One region of the Lapillicoccus sp. genome, then DNA from elsewhere that is predicted to be linked to it. Evidence: riboswitches for the same ligand, from Rfam matches in the RefSeq annotation. Region 1 holds a riboswitch; the other holds the start of a gene.

Region 1 (6,596 bases):
GGCGGCCGACCTCAAGCAGCAGGTCGGCCAGCCCTCGCAGCCGCGCCTCGCCCAGCGCCCACGACGGCTCGAACGCGTCGACGCGCAGGTGCCCGTCCGCCCGGAGCGGGGAGGCCGGGTCGTCCGGCACCGACGACCCGTCGTCGAAGAAGTCGAAGAGGTCGCCGCCGGGTCGGGTTGGCAGGCTCGACGGGTCGAGTGCGTTGAGGCTCGCCCAGACGCGGGGCGGGTCGGCGGCCCAGCCGCCGTGCAGGATCCGGTGGGCCTCGGCGACGTCCCAACAGCGGGCGACGGTGACGCCCGCCCCCGCGACCGTTCGTAGCACGGCCCCGGCGCTGGTGACGAGCCACCTCGGGTGGTCGCGCTGCTCGAGGCGTCGGACCGCCTCGACGAGGCGGCCCCGGGCCACCATGACGGCGTCGGCACCGGCGCCGATGACGGCGTGGGCATCGCCGATGACCAGGGGGAGCATGGTCCCATCCAACCCGAGAACCCGACGCCACCGACGCCACCGACGCCCAAGACGCCCCACGCCCCTCGTCCCCCGGCGCGGCCGCGAGGGGCGAGCACCCGGCATACCCGGCCGTGGGTGCGCGCAGCGGGCGGTGAGCGGGAACCGACCCCGGGTGGCGCACGTTGCGTCAGTTGCGCCGTCTGGGCCACCTCGAAAGGATGGGGCCGGCCGGCTAACCCGGCCACCGACGGTGGCCGGCGACGAAAGGGAATCACTGTGGGGATCTTCGGTTTCGGTGACGACGACAAGGGCACCTCGGCAAAGGCTGCCGGTGGCGCCCTGTCGATGGCCGAGCGCCAGCAGGAGCCGCGGGGCCTCGCGGGCATGGCGACCGGTCTCGTGGAGCGCCTGCTGGACACGGGCATCGACGGCGCGGGTCCCCTCCCGTCCGCCCAGAAGGTCGCGGACTCCGCCCTCAGCGGTGCCCCCGACGCCGAGGCGGCCATCGACCGGGTCGTGCGAGCGCACCTCGCCTACGCCGGCGCCGGCGGATTCCTGACCGGGCTCGGAGGCTTTGTCACGATGCCCGTCGCGCTGCCGGCAAACGTCCTCGAGTTCTACCTCGTCGCGACCCGGATGACGGCGGCGGTCGCCTCGTTGCGTGGCTACGACATCCGCCAGGGCCAGATCCGCACCGCCGTCCTCCTGACGCTGGTCGGCGCGGACGCCGACGACCTGCTCAAGAAGGCCGGCGTCGCCGCGACCTCCCACCGGCTCACCAACCTCGCGGCCGGCCGGCTGCCCGGCCCGGCCCTCATGGTGGTCAACAAGGCCATCGGCTTCCGCCTCGTCTCGCAGGTCGGCCGGTCGACCTTTGCCAGGCTCGGCAAGGCCGTCCCGGTGGTCGGTGGCGCGGTGGGCGCCGGCCTTGACGTCTACATGCTGAAGAAGATCTCCGACAACGCCCGCAGGGAGTTCCCGCCCCGCGCGCTCCCGACGTCCTGACGTCGCGACATGCCGACGTCGCGTCGTCCTGAGGCTCTGACGAGCATGGACCTCGGCCATGGGTGTCCACAGGGGTTCTGCACGCCGTCCCACGGTCCACAGCCGAAGGAGCGGGCAGTGGCGGGGGTCCGCACGGCGAACGCACGATCGCCGCATGACACCAACCATCCGCCTGCGCGGCCCCGCCGACATCATCGCCGTCCTGCCCTACCACTTGGGCTACCGACCGTCCGACTCCCTCGTCCTCGTCTGTCTCGAGGGCAACCGCCTCGCCTTCGTCGCCCGCCTCGACCTGCCGCCGCCTGACGTCGACGAGTGGGCGGTTGTCGACGAGCTGCTGCCGTACGTCCTGCGGGAGGCTCCGGACCGCGTCGTCCTCGTGGGTTTCGAGACCGTGGCGGGCCGGGCCCAGCCCATCGTCGCCGCGATGCACGACGCCCTCCTCGACGAGGACATCGAGGTGGCCGACCGGCTGCTGGTGCGAGACGGCCGCTGGTGGTCCCTCGGCTGCACCGACGGCTGCTGTCCGGCCGAGGGCCAACCGCTGCCGGGGGACGAGGACGTGCCGGCCATCGCCGACTACGTGCTCCTCGGGCGACGGCCGGCCCTGAGCCGGGCCGATCTCGACGCGCGCCTCGCGCCGGGTCCGGTCGACGGGGCGATGACCGACCGGTGCACCAGGCTGAGCGCCGACCTGGCGGCGGCCGCCCGCCGTGGTGGGTCTCCCCAGCGGTCGTGGTGCCGCTCGGCCCTCAGCGCGTGGGGGGACCTGCTCGACGTCGACGACGAACCCGGCCGGCCCGGCGCGGAGCTGACGCTCGAGACGTGGGCACGCCTGGTCGTCTCCTTGCGGGATCGAAACCTGCGCGACCTCGTCATCGCGTGGATCTGCCCCGGCACCCTCTCGCTGGAGGTCTTCGAGCCAGCCCTGCTCGAGCTCGCCGAGAGCCACCTTCCGCCTCGCGGACGTGACGGCGCACGTCTACCGCAGGAGTGGGCGCGCGAGCACGACCGGGTGACCGAACGGCTCGCCGACCTGTGCCGTCACGGCCCGGCCGAGCTGTCGCCCGGCCCACTGACCGTGCTGGCCAGCTTCACCTGGTGGCTCGGCGACGGCGCCCTGACGCGCACCGCCCTCGAGCGGGCCCTTGAGGTGGACCCGGACTACCGGCTCGCCCAGCTCCTCGAGCGGATGGTCACCCTCGCCATCAGACCCGGGTGCGCCGCCTGACGTGCGCGCCGGGGCGCCCGGCAGGGTTGCGCCCACCGGCTCCGCACGGGGTGGCATCACCGGGTCCGGACCGGGTTCCACCAGCTGGACAGGGGCCTGCCAAGGCGTGGGCACTGATCGCTATAGTGGTGACAGGTCATGAGCTCCAGCGCACAGCCCCGGCTTGCTGGACGGCAACCCTCCACTTGCGGCGGGGTGCCCCGGGTGATGACCGGGTCCGGCCACACGGTCCGGGCAAGCGCGAGCACCCAGGAGCGATCCGATGACTGTGACCGAGGACCCCGCAGTGGTGACGGGCGCGTGGCGCCAGGGCGACCCGGTCGGGGACCGGGCCTTCCTGGCCGTCGGTGACCTCGACCTGGAGCGGGGCGGCGTGCTCCCCGGGGTCTGCGTCGCCTACGAGACGTGGGGGACCCTCAACGCGGCAGCCGACAACGCGGTGCTGATCGAGCACGCGCTGACCGGGGACAGCCACGTCGTCGGCCCCACCGCTCCCGGTCATGCGTCGCCGGGCTGGTGGGACGGGCTCATCGGGTCAGGCCGGCCGCTGGACACCGACCGCTGGTTCGTGGTCGCGAGCAACGTCCTGGGGGGATGCCAGGGCACCACGGGTCCGTCGACCCCGACGAGCGACGGCCGCCCGTGGGGCAGCCGCTTCCCGTTCGTCACGATCCGCGACCAGGTCGAGGCCGAGCTGCGTCTCGCCCAGGCCCTCGGCATCGAGACCTGGGCCGGCGTGATCGGTGGCTCGATGGGCGGGATGCGCGCACTCGAGTGGGCCGTCACCCACCCCGGGCGGGTGAGCCGGGCGATCGTCCTGGCCAGCACGGCATACGCGACGGCCGACGAGATCGCCTGGTGCCAGCCGCAGCTGCTCGCCATTCGTCAGGACGCGAACTTCCACGGCGGTGACTACTACGACCGCGGCGCCGGACCGGACGCCGGCATGGGCATCGCGCGGCGCATCGCCCACGTCACCTACCGCAGCGGCCTCGAGCTCGACGACCGGTTCGGGCGGGAGGCGCAGGCACGCGAGCAGCCCCTCGGCGCGGGGGGACGGTATGCCGTGGAGAGCTACCTCGACCACCACGCCGGCAAGCTGGCTCGACGCTTCGATGCCAACAGCTACGTCGTCCTGTCGGAGGCGATGAACTCGCACGACGTGGGCCGGGGACGCGGCGGGTTGGCGGCGGCTCTGGCCCAGGTCACCGCCGCGACGACCATCGTCGGGGTCGACTCCGACCGCCTCTACCCCGTGCGGCTGAGCACCGAGATGGCCGCGGGGATCCGCGACTCGGCGCAGCACACGATCAGCTCTCGCTACGGGCACGACGGGTTCCTCATCGAGATCGAGGCCGTGGGGGCGATCGTCCGGGACGCGCTGGGGTGACCGACGTGGCGCGGCGTGACGGCGCCTGCTCCGGGAGTCCCACGGGAGCGGGCGCCATCCGGTAGCGTCGGCGTCGACGTGGGGGATGCTCGCAGCCCCGGCGCACTGCCTGACGAGGAGGCTCCGCCCGTGACGATCGTGGTTGGCTACGTCCCGACGAAGGAAGGTCGGGCCGCACTGCGGCGCGCTGCGCAGGAGTGTCAGGTGCGTCGGTCGGCGCTGATCGTCATCAACTCCAACCGGGGGGGCGGCCACTACGACCCCGACGAGGCGTCCCGGTTCGAAGGCGAACTCGAGCAGGTCAAGGCCCAGCTGGACGCCGCCGGCCTGGTGCTCGAGGTCCGCCAGCTGGTCCGCGGCAACGACCCGGCCGAGGACCTCATCCTGGTCGCCGAGGAGGTCAGGGCCGAGTTCATCGTCATCGGCCTGCGCCGACGCACCCCGGTGGGCAAGCTCATCCTCGGCTCCAACGCCCAACGGATCCTGCTCGACGCCCCCTGCCCCGTCCTCGCGGTGAAGGCCGGCCCGGTCGAGGAGTGACGGGACCGAGAGGCCTGTGAATGCGGCGTTCGTCGTGAACATGCCGCCCTTCCGTCGTCAGGGCTGGCCCGGCGGAAGGGGCGTTTCGACTATAGCGGCCTCGGCGTTTTATAATGGTAACGAGCACGGACGAGCAAGGGCCGGAGCAGGACCTCACTCACGATCGGTCTCCCCGCCCCGAGCAGTCCGCAAGGAACTCCCTCCTCTCAACATGATCACCCTCGCGGGCGCATCCAGTGGTGCTGTCGCATGCGTCGCGACGAAAGGTAGTCGGTGTCAGTGTCAAAGGTCCCTCAGACCGAGCAGAACCCCCCCAAGGCTCTTCCCAAGGAGTTCTCCCATCCTGCGCTCCAGCAGCTGCTGGCGAGCGGGACGACGCATGGCAGCGTGGACGGACACCAGCTGCGCGCCGCGATCGAGGGCGCCCAGATCACCCCCACCCGGATGAAGGTGGTGCTCCGCGCCCTCGATGAGCAGGGGATCACGGTGACCCTCGACGAGGAGACGGCCCGCCGTGCGGTCGCCACGACGACGGCCAAGCGCACGACGACCGCAGTGGCGAACAAGGCTGCTGCCAAGTCGGCGACCAAGAAGACGACCGCGAAGGCTGCCCCCGAGACCGCCCCCGGGGGCTCGGCGCCGAAGGCTGCCTCCTCGAAGAAGGCCTCCCCCGCGAAGAAGGCCGCGGCGTCCAAAAGCACGACTGGCGCCGTCGCGGACGCCGCCGCCACGCCAACGAGGGCCGGGGCCGCCAAGAAGGCCGCTGCCCCGACCAAGGCCGCCGCGAAGAAGGCTGCGGCCGCGGCGAAGGGCAGCGACGACGAGGAGGTCGACGAGGCCGAGCTCGCCAAGATCGCCGCGGGCGAGGACGACGACGAGGACGGCGAGGACGCCACCCCCCAGACGGGCGCGCGCGAGGTGAAAAAGCCCGCCGAGGGCTCCGAGGAGGCCGGCTTCGTCATCCGTGACGACGACGAGGACGACGCCCCCGCGCAGACGGTCGTCACCGCGGGTGCGACCGCCGACCCGGTCAAGGACTACCTCAAGCAGATCGGCAAGGTGGCCCTGCTCAACGCCGAGCAGGAGGTCGACCTCGCCAAGCGGATCGAGGCTGGCCTGTTCGGTGAGGAGCGGCTCAACTCGGGCGACAAGATCGAGATGAAGCTCAAGCGCGAGCTGTGGTGGATCGCCCAGGACGGCAAGAAGGCCAAGAACCACCTGCTGGAGGCCAACCTGCGCCTCGTGGTCTCCCTGGCCAAGCGCTACACCGGCCGCGGCATGCTCTTCCTCGACCTCATCCAGGAGGGCAACCTCGGTCTCATCCGGGCGGTCGAGAAGTTCGACTACACCAAGGGCTACAAGTTCTCGACCTACGCGACGTGGTGGATCCGCCAGGCGATCACCCGGGCGATGGCCGACCAGGCACGCACGATCCGCATCCCGGTCCACATGGTCGAGGTCATCAACAAGCTCGCCCGCGTCCAGCGCCAGATGCTCCAGGACCTCGGCCGCGAGCCCACCCCGGAGGAGCTCGCCAAGGAGCTCGACATGACCCCCGAGAAGGTCGTCGAGGTCCAGAAGTACGGTCGTGAGCCGATCTCCCTGCACACCCCCCTGGGCGAGGACGGTGACAGCGAGTTCGGGGACCTCATCGAGGACTCCGAGGCGGTCGTGCCGGCCGACGCCGTGAGCTTCACGCTGCTGCAGGAGCAGCTCCACTCGGTGCTCGACACCCTCTCGGAGCGCGAGGCCGGCGTGGTCTCGATGCGCTTCGGCCTCACCGACGGGCAGCCCAAGACCCTCGACGAGATCGGCAAGGTCTACGGCGTGACGCGCGAGCGGATCCGCCAGATCGAGTCCAAGACGATGAGCAAGCTGCGCCACCCGTCACGCTCGCAGGTCCTGCGCGACTACCTGGACTGACAGTCCCCGTCGAAAACTGGTGATCCGCAGGTAGCACAGCACTCCCGGTCCAG
Region 2 (6,596 bases), on a different contig from region 1:
CCAGATCGAGATGCCGCGCTCCTGCAGCCAGCGGACGTTGGTGTCGCCGCGCAGGAACCACAGCAGCTCGCCGATGATCGAGCGCAGGTGCAGCTTCTTGGTCGTGATGGCGGGGAACCCCTCGGCGAGGTCGAACCGCATCTGGTAGCCGAACACGCTCAGCGTGCCGGTGCCGGTGCGGTCGCCCTTCTCGACGCCGGTGGTGAGGACGTGGTCGAGGAGCTCGAGGTACTGGCGCACGCTGGCCACGGTAACGCAGCGCCCACCGCCTCCCTGGCCCACCGCATCCCACCGAGCCGCGAGGGCGATAGCCTGAGACCATGAGCCCGACGCCGCCGTTCGGTCGCGCCCTGACGGCCATCGCCACCCCGATGCGGCCCGACGGCGCCCTCGACCTCGACGGACTCCGGCAGCTGGCGCTCCACCTGCTCGACCACGGCCACGACGGCATCGTCGTCAACGGCACCACGGGAGAGTCCCCGACGACCTCGGACGAGGAGAAGGTCGCCATCCTCGAGGCGGTCCTCGAGGCCGTCGGCGACCACGCCAAGGTGGTGGCCGGGGTCGGCTCCAACGACACTGCCCACACGATCGCCTCGGCCCGGGCGGCGGCCGCGGCCGGCGCGCACGGCCTGCTGGTCGTCACGCCGTACTACAACCGTCCGACCCAGGACGGCCTGCACGCGCACTTCACCGCCGTGGCCGACGCGACCGACCTGCCCGTCATGCTCTACGACATCCCCGGTCGCACCGGGACCGCCATCGCCAGCGAGACGCTCATCCGGCTCGCCGACCACCCCCGCATCGCCGCGGTCAAGGACGCCAAGGGCGACCTGTGGGCAGCCACGCACGTCCTCGACGCCACCGACCTGCTCTGGTATTCCGGCGACGACGTCCTCACCCTCGCGCACCTCGCGCAGGGAGCGGTCGGCTACGTCGGCGTCACGACACACGTCGCCGGCACGGAGTATGCCGCGATGCTCGCCGCCGTCGACGCCGGGGACCTGCCGGCGGCCATCGCCCTCCACCGCAGGGTGATCCCCATCGTCGATGCGGTCATGAACACCTCCCAGGGCGCGATCATGGCCAAGGCCGCACTGAAGGAGCTCGGGGTCATCGACTCCGCCGCCGTGCGCCTGCCACTGCTCGAGTCACCACCCGAGCACCTCACCGCCCTCCGCCAGGCCCTCTCCACGTCAGGAATCAGTTGACCGTCGTCACCCCCGAGCTGACTCCTCCCCCAGCCCTCGCGCCGAACGGCCTACGAGTCGTCGCCCTGGGCGGGCTCGGTGAGGTGGGCCGCAACATGACCGTCATCGAGACCGGGGGCCGGCTGCTCATCATCGACTGCGGCGTCCTCTTCCCCGAGGACCACCACCCCGGCATCGACCTGATCCTCCCGGACTTCGAGTACCTCGACGGCCGGCTCGACGACGTCGAGGCCATCGTGCTCACCCACGGGCACGAGGACCACATCGGGGCGGTCCCGTTCCTGCTCCGGCGCAAGCCCGACATCCCCCTCATCGGCTCGCAGCTGACGCTCGCCCTCGTCGAGGCGAAGCTCAAGGAGCACCGGATCAAGCCCTACACCCTCACCGTCAGGGAGGGGCAGCGCGAGAAGCTGGGCGCCTTCGACCTCGAGTTCGTCGCGGTCAACCACTCGATCCCCGACGCGCTCGCAGTTTTCGTCCGCACTCCGGCGGGCACGCTGCTGCACACCGGTGACTTCAAGATGGACCAGCTGCCGCTGGACAACCGCCTCACCGACCTGCGCGCCTTCGCCCGCCTCGGCGAGGAGGGCGTCGACCTCTTCCTCACCGACTCGACGAACGCCGAGGTCCCCGGCTTCACCACGCCGGAGAGGGAGATCGCCCCGGCCATCGACAAGGTCTTCCGCCATGCGGAGCGACGGATCATCGTCGCCTGCTTCTCCTCCCACGTGCACCGGGTCCAGCAGGTCCTCGACGCGGCCGAGAAGGCCGGCCGCAAGGTCGCCATGGTCGGCCGGTCGATGATCCGCAACATGGGGATCGCGGCCGACCTCGGCTACCTCCACGTGCCTGACGGCGTGCTCATCGACGTCAGGAAGCTCGACAACCTGCCCGACGACGAGGTCGTCCTGATCTGCACCGGCAGCCAGGGCGAGCCGATGGCCGCGCTGTCCCGGATGGCCAACCGCGACCACCGCATCGAGGTCGGCAGGGGCGACACCGTCCTGCTGGCCAGCTCCCTCATCCCCGGCAACGAGAACGCCGTCTACCGGGTCATCAACGGCCTGATGATGCTCGGCGCCAACGTCGTCCACAAGGGCAACGCCAAGGTCCACGTCTCGGGCCACGCCAGCGCCGGCGAGCTGATCTACTGCTACAACATCGTCAAGCCACGCAACGTCATGCCGGTCCACGGCGAGTACCGCCACCTCGTCGCGAACGCCGAGCTAGCGATCCAGACCGGGGTGCCTCGCGAGCGCGTCGTCATCGCCCAGGACGGCAGCGTCATCGACCTCGTCGACGGTCGGGCCGCCATCGTCGGGGAGGTCTCCTGCGGCTACATCTACGTGGACGGCTCGTCGGTCGGTGAGACCACGGAGACGCTGCTCAAGGACCGCCGGATCCTGCGTGACGAGGGCTTCATCACCTGCATCGTCGTCATCGACGCGGCCACGGGCAAGATCGCCGCCGGACCGGAGATCACGGCCCGCGGGTTCGCCGAGGACCAGACCGTCTTCGACCAGGTCATCCCGCGCATCGAGCAGGCGCTCGCGGAGGCGACCGGCAACGGTGTCCGCGACGAGTACCAGCTGCAGCAGATCATCCGCCGGACCATCGGCGGCTGGGTCGGGGGCAAGATCAAGCGCCGTCCGATGATCATCCCGGTCGTCATCGAGGCCTGACCGACCGTGCTCCGCGGGCGACGTCGGCGCGGCCACGGTGCTGGTCACCACGTCTGCCCTCGTATGCCGTTTCCGTCGCCTCGCGCTCGCCGGAGCCGTCCTCAGCGTGGTGGTGCTCGTCCTTGACCAGAGCCTGCGGTACACCGTTCGGTCGCGTCACGCCCAGGCGTGGAGACGATGGTCCTGGCGGGCGACGTCAGGCCCGGAGTGCGCGCCCGGCATACCGAATGCTGGCTGAGCGATGACCGCCCACCGTCGTCGTGGCCGGCACCGACAGCATCGACGGCGCCGACCACGCGGCAGTCCGGGCCACTCTCCGTGGCCCGTGATGGCGGACTGGCGGGTCAGCCGGTCCGGACGCCGACGTGGGCGGCGGTCAACGCGTCCGTGCCGGTCCCGCTGACGGTGGCGTGCTGGCCGACCTTGAGGTCGGTGCTCGTGCCCGCCCTGCCCTTTGCTGCGGGGGTGTCACCGGGCTTGCTCTCACCAGGTTTGGCAGCCGGCTTGTCTGCGGGCCTGGTGGCGGCGGGCCGCAGCCGGATCGTGGTGTCGGCGGTGACTGCGAAGGTGAGGCTGACGCCGTCCTCGGCCTTGACCGTGACGGAGGTGGCCGATGCCGCCGTGACCTCACCGGTGATCGCGTCGTGGGTGACGAATGCTCCGGCCTTGTCCTTGGCGACCCACTGGGCGTGCTGGACGCCCTTGCCGAAGCCGCCTCTCTCGCCGCGCTCCGCTCCGCGGTGCTTCGTGCCGTCCTTCGGGGACGCCGCGCCGCCGGTCGGGGTCCCCGCCGCGGCGGTCGTGCTGCCCGGAGCGGGTGTCGTGCCCTCGGCCGAGGCCATCGCGACCCCCGCCGTGCCGAGCAGGGCTGCTGCCAGAACTGCGCCGGTCGTTGCCTTTTTCCACACGGTCGTTCTCCTTCGTCGATGGGCCCGGACGGGGTCCGCGCGCTGGATCGAGCATCCCCGCCGAGTGTTCGAGGAGCGTCAGGGCGCGGTCAACAAACCGTGTGAGGTGCCCGTCACGTTGACGTGGGCCAGGGTGACCGTTCCGACCGTCACCAGGGGCGGGGCAGGCTCAGCTCGCGGGTGTCGCCGGCCGGGAGCCAGCCCTGCTCCGTGCGGACGTACTGCCGCTGCGGGCCATGGGCCGCCAGCTCGACGAGGGCGCCCAGGAGCCGGTCGACGTGCTCGGCGGTGTTGCTCAGGCCGATGCTGATCCGGACCGCCGTCGCCGGCACCTCGCCCCACGGGTCCTCGAGGAGCTCGTCGACGAGGATGTGCGCGCAGAACTTGCCGTCGCGCACCCCGATGCCGTGCTCGGCAGACAGGATCGCCGAGACGAGGGAGGAGTCGAGCCGCTCGATCGTGAACGCCACGACCGCGACCCGGTCGTGGGTCTCTCCGAAGATCGACCACGTGTCGATGCCGGGGACGGCCGCGAGGCCGTGGCGTAGCCGGGCGAGGAGCGACTCCTCGTGGGCCTCGATGGCCGAGTGGTTCGCGGAGAACGCCGCGCACGCCGCAGCCAGGGCGATGGCGCCAATGACATTCGGACTGCCGCCCTCGTGGCGGGCGGCTCCGGTGGTCCAGGTGGCCGGCGTGGCTGGCGTGGCCGTGACCCTGACCGTCGCGCCGCCACCGCGCAGGTAGGGATCGGCGGCGTCCAGCCAGTCGGCCCGGCCGGCGAGCACACCTGCCCCGAAAGGTGCGTAGAGCTTGTGACCCGAGAAGGCGACGTAGTCGACGCCCGTGGTCTCGATGTCGATGGGCCGGTGCGGCGCCAGCTGGGCAGCGTCGATGGCGACCCGGGCCCCGTGCCGGCGGGCGATCCGGACGATCTCCTCCAGCGGCCACAGCTCACCGGTGACGTTGGAGGCACCGGCCACGACCACCAGACGGTTGCAGGTCGACGCCTGCTGCAGCGCCGCGGTGAGGTCGTCCAGGGCCTGCTCGATGGAGGCGGGCACGGGCAGGCTCACGGTCCGTGAGGCCCCCCACGGCAGCAACGTCGAGTGGTGCTCGGTCTCGAAGACGAAGACCGTGGTGTCACGGGGGAGGGCGCGCGCGAGCAGGTTGAACGAGTCGGTCGTGTTGCGGGTGAAGATCACCGTGTCGGCGGCGCGCACGCCGACGAAGGACCCGACCTCGGCCCGGGCTTCTTCGTACCACGCGCTCGTGACCTTGCTCGCGAAACCGTTGCCGCGGTGGACGGACGAGTAGGTCCGCAGCGCGGCGTCCACGGCAGCCTTGACGCTGACGAGCGCGGGGGTGGAGGCGGCGTGGTCGAAGTTGGCGTAGTCGACGGTCCCGCCCAGGGTCGGCACCGGGAGGCCGTCCGCGACGGTGCGCGGCACGGTTGCCGTCCCGGCCGGTGCCGTGGAGGGGCGGACCACGTGCAACCGGCTCGGGGCCTTCGTGTGCCGGGGGGAAACGGTGCTGTCCGTGCTGGCAATCGACATTGGGGCGCTCCGGGCGGGTCCAAGGACCTGCTGGTGCAGCAGATCCGCGCTTGCCTCGCACCGGTCCTGGCGGGAGGCCAGGTCGTCACCCGGAGCACCCCACCGCGGAGGAGGGTTGCTGGCCAGCAAGCCGGGGCTGTGCGCTGGCACTCATGACCTTGGCCGTCAACATAGCGAAGGGTCTCCACGTCTGTCCATCACCAGAGACGCGCCTCTCGTCAGCTGAGACGGGGCCATGACCCCAACGGCCAGACCCCAACGCCATACCGAACGACTGTCACGCGTGTGACGCGTGTTTCTCAGGTGACTTTCCCGTACGGTTCGGACCATGGCGTCACGTCCGTCCCCCACCTCTGCGCGCTCCACCTCGGCTCGCTCGGCCACCGCGCGCCCCAACGGCTCACGCGGCACCTCGTCGCGTCCGGCCTCCGGGCGGGACGGGCGGCCGGCCCCGCGCAAGCCCGCTCCCAGGCAGTCCTCGAAGGCGCGGTCCGGTGGTCTGCCCCTGCCGCTGCGCGCCGTCCGCAGCACGTGGATGGGCGTCTCCCACCTCGCCGGGGGAGCCGTCCGCCGCGTCGGTACGTCGGCCCGGGAGCTCGAGCCGGAGCACCGCCGGGACGGGATCGGGTTCACCCTCATCGGGCTGGCGGTCATCGTCGCGGCACGGGAGTGGTGGAACGTCCAGGGCGTCGTCGGCGACGCCATCCACGCGATCGTCGCCGGCACCCTCGGCCGCGTCGCCTACGCCCTGCCCCTGGTGCTCCTCGTCCTCGGCCTTCGCCTGCTGCGTGCCCCGCAGGACTCCGCTGCGACGAACCGCATCGGCGTGGGCACCACGGCGCTGACCTTCGCCGCCAGCGGCATCGCGCACCTCGCCGACGGCATCCCCAACCCGCCAGGCGGGGCCGACGCGATGCGCGCTGCCGGCGGGATCATCGGGTTCCTCGCGTCGAGCCCGCTGGCCGCAGCCGTCTCGAGCTACGGCGCCCTGGTGATCCTGCTGATGCTGGGGTTCTTCGGGATCCTCGTCATCACGGCCACCCCGGTGCGCCACATCCCGGACCGCGCCCGCGAGCTGCGGGACCGCCTCCTGCACCACGGGACGCCGACAAAGGACACCAAGGATGCGGCGGCCCGGGCCTCAGACCCCGACGGCGGCGACCGGCTCGGCGACGGGCTCACCGGCGACGAGGCCTTCGAGCAGGCCGCGGTCGTCACCCCGGTGGGCGCCGACGGCAAGCG

What was found. A riboswitch is a leader RNA that binds a small molecule or an ion and turns the genes downstream of it on or off. The one in region 1 is predicted to bind S-adenosylmethionine.
Region 2: another riboswitch for S-adenosylmethionine. It lies ahead of ACLL9L_RS11640 (aminotransferase class V-fold PLP-dependent enzyme); the one in region 1 lies ahead of ACLL9L_RS11550 (homoserine O-acetyltransferase).

What each region holds. Positions count from the first base shown of each region.
Region 1 covers NZ_JBKJPP010000130.1:34,621-41,216, forward strand. Annotated here, with positions in the region: gene ACLL9L_RS11535 (DNA polymerase) at 1-472, opposite strand, end outside; gene ACLL9L_RS11540 (EcsC family protein) at 731-1,459, shown strand; gene ACLL9L_RS11545 (DUF4192 domain-containing protein) at 1,614-2,690, shown strand; SAM riboswitch class IV at 2,825-2,937, shown strand; gene ACLL9L_RS11550 (homoserine O-acetyltransferase) at 2,953-4,080, shown strand; gene ACLL9L_RS11555 (universal stress protein) at 4,210-4,620, shown strand; gene ACLL9L_RS11560 (RNA polymerase sigma factor) at 4,900-6,543, shown strand.
Region 2 covers NZ_JBKJPP010000132.1:5,478-12,073, reverse strand. Annotated here, with positions in the region: gene ACLL9L_RS11660 (thymidylate synthase) at 1-240, opposite strand, end outside; gene dapA (4-hydroxy-tetrahydrodipicolinate synthase) at 321-1,211, shown strand; gene ACLL9L_RS11650 (ribonuclease J) at 1,208-2,893, shown strand; gene ACLL9L_RS11645 (hypothetical protein) at 3,238-3,801, opposite strand; gene ACLL9L_RS11640 (aminotransferase class V-fold PLP-dependent enzyme) at 3,951-5,354, opposite strand; SAM riboswitch class IV at 5,396-5,512, opposite strand; gene ACLL9L_RS11635 (DNA translocase FtsK 4TM domain-containing protein) at 5,683-6,596, shown strand, end outside.